DNA from 3 places in the Comamonas sp. Tr-654 genome. Region 1 is predicted to be linked to each of the others. Evidence: riboswitches for the same ligand, from Rfam matches in the RefSeq annotation. Region 1 holds a riboswitch; each other region holds the start of a gene.

Region 1 (3,271 bases):
CATGTGTCCGAGGTCGCGCCACTGGTACTGCAGCATCGCGCGGCCAAGCCAGACCCCGGCAGCGCCAGTCAACCCCGACAGACACCGGCCAGCACACCTCCAGCCGCGCCCGCAGCGCAATCCGGCAAGGACAGCAAAGACCTCACAGTGCCTGATATCCAGGCATCAGCATCCCCTTCAACGGCCTCCCGCGAGCCCGGCGCCACCAGCTCCTTGCCTCAAGACGCCGGCCCGGGCCTCGAACAGCCGCCTGCCGGCTGGGGTCAGGCTCAAGCCGTGAGCAGCGTCGCCTTCGAGGCTGGCCAGGCCGACGCCATGGCGCAGGCAGCACTGGAGGCCCTGTCCGCAAAAAAAGCCAGGGCCTCCGGTCTGCTGCGCTGAGCGCTGGCCGGGGGCAAGTCGGCTCCGCCAACCAAGGTCTGGCTCCGGCCAGCCATGCCGTATCCAGCGTCCATAAGATGCCAGGGGCATCGATTGACTGGATTGCCACCCTGCGCCAGCGCCAGGGGCTGCCACTGGCACCCGCCCATCTGCGCTGGCACCAGCCCGAGGGAGAGGTGCGCAGGCAACACCTGTTCCTGCTGGACTGCTCGGCTTCGATGGTCGAAAGCGGCGCGTTCGCCCAGGCCAAGGGCCTGCTGCTGCAGTGGCTGCGCCGGGCCTATCTGCAGCGCGAAGTCGTGGCCCTGCTCTGCTTCGGCGCAGGCCGCCTGCACTGGATGCTGGAGCCCACGCGGGCGCCACGCTGGAATGCCGACCTGATCGAGCCGCTGCGCGGCGGTGGCGGCACGCCGCTGGCCCAGGCCCTGGAGTCAGGTTGGCAGATGGCGGCCAGATACTCCCTGCAACCATCCTGCCTGTGGCTGATCAGCGACTTCCGCAGCCCCGATGTGCTGCAGCTGGAGCGCGGCCCCGTACCTGCCTTGGCACAGATTCTGGTGGACTGTGAAAGCGCTGCGGGCCAGAGCAGGCGCCGGTTTGGCGGTGCCGAGCGGCTGACAAAGGCCTGGCCGGATACTCTGCGACTGCCGCTGAAATTCGACTAAAAATCGCCTCTACCGCTTAACAGGCAAGCGCTAGCAGCTATCTATTTTGATAACCATCTAACAGGGCATCACACTGCCCCCTGCTCGCCCTATCGATATCCGGTCGCCGCACAGGCGGCAGGAAAGCGGCTGCCGGGCCGATGAATTGGGCCGTATGCACCAGGTTATCGCGTAAGATCGCGCCACCACAGGTGCCTCAAGGCGTGCTCTGCGCGCGGAGGTGAAACGAGAAGCAGGTCAATGGAATCTCCATCAATCCTGCACTGCACCCGCAACGGTAATCAGAGATATGGCGATGCACGCTCTGGCCCACGGCCATGGCCGCCACTGCGAAAGCGGGAAGGCGCATCGACATGCCACCCTCAGGTGGGCACTGTAAGTCCGGAGACCGGCCTGATGTGTACAAAGCGCAGCGGGATTGCATGTGGCTTGTGATATGCCAGCGCCTGCGTGCGGCTCATCACCTCTTCATTTCCCTCTGCACATTTTGTTTGTCTGGCCCGGGTATCGGCCAAACCGACCTTGGATGACCTATGTTGCATGGAATTTTCCAGTCAGATTTGTCCCAGCGGGCCGGCCGTGCCCTGGCCTCGTCGCCTGGAGCAGCGCTTGTCCAGCACTGAGACCGTTCAGATTCGCGGCTGGTGCCCCAGCACCTGGAAGCCCATGCAGGCACAGGACGGCTGGATCGTGCGCGTGCGCCCTCGCTGCGCGTCTCTGAGCGCCGCTCAGTGGCTGGTACTGGCCGAGCTCGCACGAACCCATGCCTCGGGCCAGATCGAGCTGACGCGCCTCGGCAATCTGCAATTGCGCGGCGTGCGCGAATCGGCCCTGCCTGCCCTGCGCGCGGCGCTCGTTGCCTCCAGACTGGCACCGGCCGATGAACAGACCGATCTGGCGCCTGCCGTGCATTGCACGCCGTTCTATGCCAGAGGAGATCGCACCCATGCGCTGGCTCTGGCGCTTTCCGTGGCTGCGGCGCGTGATCTGACTCCCCTGGCCCTGCAACAGCAGGACATTCCGGCCCTGCCCGGCAAATTCGACATGCTGGTCGACGATCCGCAGCGCCATCTCCAAAGCCTGAGCTCCGACCTTCAGCTATGGGCCTGCGCCGATGGACGCTATGGGCTTGCACTGGGCCAGTCGGCAGACTGGTACGGTTTTGAGAGCGCACCGGCAACCGTCCAGGCCGCCATACGGATTGCACTGTGGTTTGCCAGTGAGCGCAGCGCGCAGGCGGCAGGCCGGTTGCGCGCCCTTGCAAAGCCCATCGACCTTCAGGCCTGCGGACTCGCCAGGGCCAGTCATCACCTTGAGCCCCGCACTCAGGACAAGACCACTGCCAAGCCGTTGCGGCCCGGAGCACTCAACCCTCACGGCCTGCTGCTGGGCGCCCCGCTGGGGCGCCTGGACGCATGGGCCATACAGAAGCTGGCGGCTCCAATGCCCGAACAGGCGGAGATCCGGGTCACGCCCTGGAAATCCTTGCTGCTTCCGAACAAGCATCTGGATTCACTGCCTGCCCGGCTCGACTCCTGGGACTGGATCCGCCAGTCCACCGATGTGCGCCTGCGGGTCTCGGCCTGCACCGGCGCCCCCAACTGCCCTCAGGCCCATATCCCGGCCCAGTCCATGGCCCTGCGGTTCGCCAGCTCACAGGCGGCGGACCGGCATCTTCATATCAGCGGCTGCGCCAAGCTCTGCGCCCTGCCTGCCGATGCGACAAATGTGGTGTTTGCCAGCCAGGACGCGGCGGGCCAGATATGGCTGCACGCCAGCCCCGCCGAAGCACAGCCATCGGCCCGGGCCTCCATTCCCTATCGGCCTCTGGACTCCGGTCCACACGATATACAGCAACAACTCAATGACCTACAACTATGAAAAGTGCGGTGAAGAGATTTACCGGCAATCGTTCAGCATCATCCGCCGCGAGGCCGATCTCAAGCGCTTCAACCCCGTGGAAGAGCGGGTCGCCTGCCGCATGATTCACGCAGCCGGCATGGTGGAGCTGGCCTCGCATATCCATTTTTCCCCGACCTTTGCCGAAGCCGCAGAAGCCGCGCTGCAGCGCGGAGCACCGGTGCTCTGCGATGCACGCATGGTCAGCGAGGGCATCACGCGCAAGCGCCTGTCGGCCCAGAACCCCATCATCTGCACCCTGCAGGACCCGCGTGTGCCAGCGCTGGCCGCCGGCATGGGCAACACCCGCAGCGCCGCAGCACTGG
Region 2 (3,271 bases), on a different contig from region 1:
ATACCGAGCGTCAACATCAGGAACAGCAGTGAAGGCGGATATTTGGTGACGTTGAACCAGGACATCAGTGTCTGCAGCGCACTCGCACCGGCCAGCCAGGGCGCATCGCCATAAACATTGAGCGTGCGCAGCAGCGCAAAACCCAACAGGCAGGCAATGCCTGCCCTCAGCAGATAGCGGCTGCGCTGCACCGAGTCACAGCCTTTGCCAAACCACGGGCCGATACCGTAGCCCAGAGCAATCACGCCGATCCAGGGAAGCAGAGGATAGGACGTGCGCAGTTGCACTCCCGCCAGCTCCAGCCAGCCACGGTCATGCAGGATCGCCCAGGGTATATGCATCACGTGGCCCGCAGGAAAATGCAGACCATCGAGCAGGTTGTGCCCGACAACCAGCACCAGTCCCAGCAGCAGCAAGGCCCTCCGCGGCAGCCAAACCAGCACCGACAGGGCCAGCATGGAGAGACCGATCGCCCAGATCACCTGCAGAAAGATCTTGGCGGGAGGAAATTGGAAGGTCCAGGCAAAGTTGACGACCGTCACCTCCAGCAGCACCAAGAACAGGCCGCGCCGCCACAGAAAGCCGGATGCGGTGCGCGCCTGAGTAGCCTCGGCATGCCGGCTGACATACAGGTACGCCCCCAGGCCCGTCAAAAACACGAATACCGGCGCACACAAATGGGCCAGCATGCGCGGGAAAAACAGGCCAGGCGGAGTGTCCGCCACGACCATGGGGTCGGGAACCTGCAGATGCAGATAAAAGGTTTCACGAACATGGTCGAGCAACATGAACAGCATGACGAGACCACGCAGCGCATCGATCGATTGCAGACGCCCAGCACTTGCTGGTGGAGAAGACAGAGAAGACAAGTTGTTTGCTTTATTGATATCGAATTATCAATATCATAACAACTCATACCCGGTGTCTGACACAGACATGCTCGATTTCACGTCCGCGTCCAGTGCGCACGCCAAGGACCCGGTCGACAGCCCGAGCCTTGGACATCCCTTTCAAGCTTCACATGAGACGCTGCATATGAATGGTCTGCCACAGTGGATCGTCTTCGCGCTCGATCACCGCAAAGCCCTGTCTTTGCCAGAACTCAAGAGCTCCTGGCAGGAATGGATGGGTGTGCAGATATAGCACTTGCACCTGCTGGGCCAGAGCATGGCGCATCAGCACATCCAGCATCGCCTGCCCCAGACCTGAGCGTCGGAATTGCGGAGCGACAAACAGGCGCACGACCTCGACCACCTTCAGCGGTCCGAAATCCAGTTGCGCAAATCTGCCGTCATAGTCCCGGCAGGCCATCGTGGCCTGCACTCTTTGGTCAGCATCGAGAGCCGCCAGCATGCAGCCGCTACCCGCTAGATAGGTCTCTTCAAAATGGCGAAGATCCTCGGGAATTTCCAGTGAAGCGATGCGCCCGCCGAACATGGAAACACGTGCGCTTTGCACAAAACTGTGAACCTGATGCAATTCACGAACGCGCTGGATGAAAATGTCTTGCAAGCGGGGCATGGAGAGGCAATCCGGGCTCATTCGTCGTCTTGGCTTGGGACTGTTGCTACAAAATCAGCTACATTACCGCAACTTTGGTTTCGCAAGAACATGCGTGCGCAGCGGCGAATGCATGAGGGAATCCAGGGGTCAGGCACCTTCGGGGCCGGCCCGTGAAATGGAACTGCCCCCGCAACTGTAGGCAATGAGCCAGCCATCACACAGCCACTGAACATCTGTTTGGGAAGGCGATGAGCCAGCGATGATTTGCCAGTCAGGAGACCTGCCAGAGCACCAACCATTCATTGCCGGCGGGGTGTCCGGGAAGTGAGCATTTCATCGCTCCGGTAACCTGCTGCCACTCAAGGCAAAGTTCAGGCGCGTGTCCTGCTATGTCTTCCAAGGTGCTTTTCGCCACTTCTGGAAAGATATTCCGATGCTGCTTCGAAGCCTTGCCAGCACTGCCCTGCTCGCTACCGCATTTTCCGCTCATGCAACCGACTTTCCCGTGCAGCTGCAAAACTGCGGCTACACCCTCACTCTCGACAAGGCGCCCACCTCGGTGGTCACCATAGGTCAGGCCGGCACCGAAATGCTTTATGCACTTGGCCTGGGCGACAAGGTCGTCGGGACAGCGCTCTGGTTCAACCCGGTACAGCCCCGCTTCAAGGCCGTCAACGACAAGGTGCCACGCCTGTCCGACAACATTCCCAGCTTCGAGTCGGTCCTCGGCAAGCGCCCCGCCTTGGTGGTTTCGCAGTTTGAATGGATGGTGGGCAAGGATGGCGTGGTGGGCACGCGCGAGCAATTCCATGATCTGCGCATCGCCACCTATGCCATGCCTGCCGACTGCGAAGGCAAGAACAATCTCATGGGCTCCGACGGCACGCGTACTGCCAGCTACGACGTGAAAGCGCTGTACAAAGGCATTCGCCAGCTGGCCCAGGCTTTTGATGTCGAGGCACGCGGCGAAAGCCTGGTCAAAGAGCTGAGCGATCGCCAGACCCAGGCCGTGGCCAAGGTCAAGTCCTCCGGGCTCCAGAACCTGTCTGCCGCACTGTGGTTCTCCAGCGCAGACCTGGCCGCCGACCCCTATATGGCCGGCAAGAATGGCGTGGCCGGCTACATGATGCAAGCTCTGGGCTTGCGCAACGTCATCACATCCGCAGAGGAATGGCCCACCGTGGGCTGGGAGACGATTGCCAAGGCCAATCCCTCGATTTTGATCATTGCGCGCATGGATCGCCGCCGCTTCCCTGCAGACGACTACCAGAAAAAGCTGGACTTCCTCAAGAAGGATCCCGTCACCCAGCACATGGATGCCGTCAAGAACGGCCGCATCGTGATCGTTGACGCCGATGCCCTGCAAGGCTCCATCCGCCAGGTGGACGGCATGGAGCAGATTGCCAATGCGGTGCTGAAGATCGAAGGCCTCTCCAAATAAGCCAGGCATCAACGAAGTCCGCATGCCGGCGCACCTTGCCCCGGCCGCTGAGCCATGAATACCTACACGCAGAGCCTTTCCAGACCGCATCTACCGACCGGCCGGTTGCTGCGCGCCGCCGTGCTTGGGGCCGCAGCAGCGGCCTTGCTGCTGCTGACCGTCGTGTCCGGCATAGCGATTGGCGAGACCGATATCTCCGCGCGCATCGTGTACCAGGTGCTCGCAAATCAAATGCTGGGAACCAGCTACGTCATAGACCCCATCAATGCGGGCATTGTCTGGAATTACCGCCTGAGCAGAGCCCTGGTCGCCGCCAGCTGCGGGGCC
Region 3 (3,271 bases), on a different contig from region 1:
TAGATCGCCATGGTGCGGTCGCTGACATCACGATTGATGGCGCTGACGTTGAGCGGAGCCGACGGTTGGTTGCCATAGACCGGGTTGTAAATGTCGATCCCGTAGCCATAACGTGTACCACCCGCATGGGTCATCATGGTCTGATCTAGCGTAAAGCGGTTGAACTCGACGCCCGTCAGCAGCGTGTGCTCAAGCGAGCCTGTCTTGAAGCGACCCGTGAGATCCAGCTGCAGTGAGGTGTCTTGCGAGCCGAAATCGCGCGACACCTGACGACGGCAGGCCCAGCCCATGGTCTCCACCGATGAGCCGCAAGCACCGCCAGGAAACGGGAAGGCCTCCGATTCCAGTCCTTTCATCGTGTTGCGCTTGTATTGCAGGCCGGCACGCAGACTCCAATCTGCAGACAATGCATGGTCCAGCAAGAACTGGTGGGTCTGGTTCTGCATGGTGATGTCCCCGTCACTGGGCTCTCCAAAGAACCGCGAGATGGGCACCGCGCCGACCTGGCGATTCACCGTCAGCACGCCCCGATCCAGCGGCGCACGCTGCCGCAGAAATTCGCCGTCGTAGCGCAACTGCGTATCTGGGGTGAGCCTCCAGGTGAACGCTGGGGCAATCATCTCCCGGCGTATCCGCACGAAATTTCGGAAGCTGTCTTGCTCCTCCTTGACTACGTTGAGCCGGTACGCCATGGTGGCGGGCTCGCTAGCGTTGCCGTTGAGCGGTCCCGTCGTGTCCAACGCCATGCGTGTGGAACCATACGTACCGTAATAGGTCTCCAGCGAGTGGGCAGCCTTCCACAAGGGCTGCTTGGTCACCAGGTTCATGGTCCCACCGGGCTCGCTGTTGCCATACAGGGCGCCCATGGTGCCCTTCAGAAATTCGAAACGCTCCACGTTGGCGGTGTCGCGCGGTGCGTTGAAGCCTCGGTTACTCTGCATGCCGTTGCGCAGCAGGCTCATGCCCATGTCCTCATGGCCCACGAAGCCGCGCATGGCCACGTTGTCCCACATGCCACCAAAGTTGTTCTGGCGCGAGACTCCGGCCACGTAATCAAGAACATCATCGAGCCTTTGTGCGCCCAAGTCGTCCACTAGTTGACGGGTGACCACGCGCACAGCCTGGGGCACTTCTTGCAATGGCGTGTCGGTCTTGGTGGCGCCCTCGCTGTCCTGCGCGTGGTATTGGCCAGATTGCTGCCGCCCAACCACTTCGACCGTATCCAGGGTTGGTAACGCCCCCTCTGACTGCGCTATCGCCTTTGTGCTGGGCAAGCAGGCGGCCAGGCAGGCAAGGGCCACGATGGAATGTGATGTGCGCACCGATAGGCGCTTGGCGGTGATGGAGGTCATGCAGGAGTGCAAGAGGGATTGGAAAAGGTGCGACCAGTTGTGGCGCCTTTTGTCACTGTCGCTCGGCATGGGGCGTTGGAGCGTACTGGTGCTACTGCTGATGCAGTGCGCGATCTGCGGCCGCTATGCAGCGGGATGGCGAGCAGGCCTTGGGACAACATGAGGTGTGGCGCGTTCTGGAAACTGCCGGAAAAGTGGGCCGCAGCGAGCAGCAGTCCACGCAACGGCATCCCCGGCCTGTAGCGCATGGCGGGGTATCAGAAGCTGGCTGGCTGTTCACGTTCCGGGCACCCCGCCGGCAATGAAGATGGATGCTAGGCAGGTCTCCTGACTGGCATGTCTTCGCTGGCTCTACACCTTCCCGAACCGAAGTTCAGTGGCCTTTTGAAAGCTCGCTCAATGCCTACAGTTGCGGGGGCAGTTCCATTTCGATGCCGGGTGCACGGGTAGCACAGCCAGCTGGATTCCCTGATGCAGCGGTTCTTGCCACTGCACCTCCTCTCGGAGCCAAAGCGCAGTTAATGTAACCGATGAGCAATCGAGGTGATACAAGGCTCTTCCCTTTTGCGCCGTTGTTTTGTGCTCACCGGGATAACGGAGAAGCCTATGGGGACGGATTCAGCCCAAGCGTGCATCCAAATGGATCGAGCGGCATTGCGGCGTGAGCGCCGAGAACTTTCGAAATCGGACCTCGATGAGCTAAGCGTCCCGCTCACCTAGAGCTTCGATTACCGATCCTGCACCAAAGTACGCAACAGCTGCAAGAATAGTTGCTCTTTTTCTTAACTTCCTGATGAAGTGAAACTCCAAGTCTGCGCAGGGACTCAACTTATGTTGAGTTACCGTTCCTGCCCGCTTTACACATCCACAGTGCAGCCCATATCGGGTCCTTATTTCAACCGACCTTAGCTGGAGCGGATTGCCCACCTTTCGTGGTCGCACCACTTGCCGTCGATGCAAAGATAGCCAGGAGAGAAACCTTCTTTCAAAAAGCCCACGCGTCGCACCAAGGCTATGGATGCATGATTCATCGGTTGAATATTGGCCTCCAGCCTGTGCAGTCCGAGCTCTTCAAATGCATAGGAAACCGTGGCATGCAACGCACTTGTCATCAATCCGCGTCGCTGGAATTTCGACATCCCATAGTAGCTAAGGTACGCACTTTGAAATACTCCGCCTACTATTTCATTGATGTTGACAATGCCAACAACTTCCTTTGAGGTGTATTCCCGAACCACAAGGCCTACATTAGCCCCCGTCAAGCTACGCGAATACCAACTATCAAAGCCAGTTTGTTCGGTGAACGGCGCGACCCATGGGTGATGATATTGGTGGCTTTCTCGGTTGGCTGCTATCAGTTCGTTTGCATCAACACGGCTTACTCGGCAGAGTTCTATGGATTCCATAGGCGGCATCGTATTGAATAAAAATTCAGATTGCCTGGATCGCGCTGAAATCGCGAATTTGACTGCAAATGGTTGCTTCTGCTGGAACTGCTACTGTTGCTGAACGACCCATTGCGGTCGCTCGCGTCTCTGTTCCCAATGTCTGCCGCCGACATAAGCGGTCGTTCCCTGACGCCAGATCCTGTGCGTCACACGCGACAAGGCTGAGTCCCCCGCCAGCGGTCGTTCGCGTCGACCAACAAACGACCCAACACTGACCTTCGTCAGAGGAACTGAAGGCTAAACACCATTGAGTTTGCGGCCGCATGAGTGAGGTATGTGCAAAGGATAGGTCGCCCATTCCTTTTCGTCTCTATGACGAAGATGGCAGAAAGCACTATGGCTCCAAGCAAGATAGTGACGGCAAAACGGCCTGTGTAGCCATGCGATACAGTGAATACGATCACTGATGCCAGTCCAGCAATCCACCATGGTGATCTAAATAACCGGCGGACCATCTGAATTGGCAGCCAT

Evidence for each region. Region 1 has a riboswitch for cobalamin ahead of F3J24_RS20365 (nitrite reductase). Riboswitches for the same ligand answer to the same signal wherever they lie in the genome.
Region 2: linked by a shared signal. The riboswitch ahead of F3J24_RS04880 (ABC transporter substrate-binding protein) and the one ahead of F3J24_RS20365 (nitrite reductase) in region 1 are both predicted to bind cobalamin.
Region 3: linked by a shared signal. The riboswitch ahead of F3J24_RS00015 (TonB-dependent siderophore receptor) and the one ahead of F3J24_RS20365 (nitrite reductase) in region 1 are both predicted to bind cobalamin.

What each region holds. Positions count from the first base shown of each region.
Region 1 is NZ_VWWQ01000007.1:109,569-112,839, forward strand. It holds gene F3J24_RS20355 (ATP-binding protein) at 1-381, shown strand, start outside; gene F3J24_RS20360 (VWA domain-containing protein) at 459-1,046, shown strand; cobalamin riboswitch at 1,219-1,458, shown strand; gene F3J24_RS20365 (nitrite reductase) at 1,656-2,927, shown strand; gene F3J24_RS20370 (precorrin-8X methylmutase) at 2,911-3,271, shown strand, end outside.
Region 2 is NZ_VWWQ01000001.1:1,063,950-1,067,220, forward strand. It holds gene F3J24_RS04870 (DUF1624 domain-containing protein) at 1-869, opposite strand, end outside; gene F3J24_RS04875 (GNAT family N-acetyltransferase) at 1,018-1,521, opposite strand; cobalamin riboswitch at 1,580-1,806, shown strand; gene F3J24_RS04880 (ABC transporter substrate-binding protein) at 1,937-2,944, shown strand; gene F3J24_RS04885 (iron ABC transporter permease) at 2,999-3,271, shown strand, end outside.
Region 3 is NZ_VWWQ01000001.1:536-3,806, reverse strand. It holds gene F3J24_RS00015 (TonB-dependent siderophore receptor) at 1-1,352, opposite strand, end outside; cobalamin riboswitch at 1,652-1,866, opposite strand; gene F3J24_RS00010 (GNAT family N-acetyltransferase) at 2,258-2,758, opposite strand; gene F3J24_RS00005 (type II CAAX prenyl endopeptidase Rce1 family protein) at 3,022-3,271, opposite strand, start outside.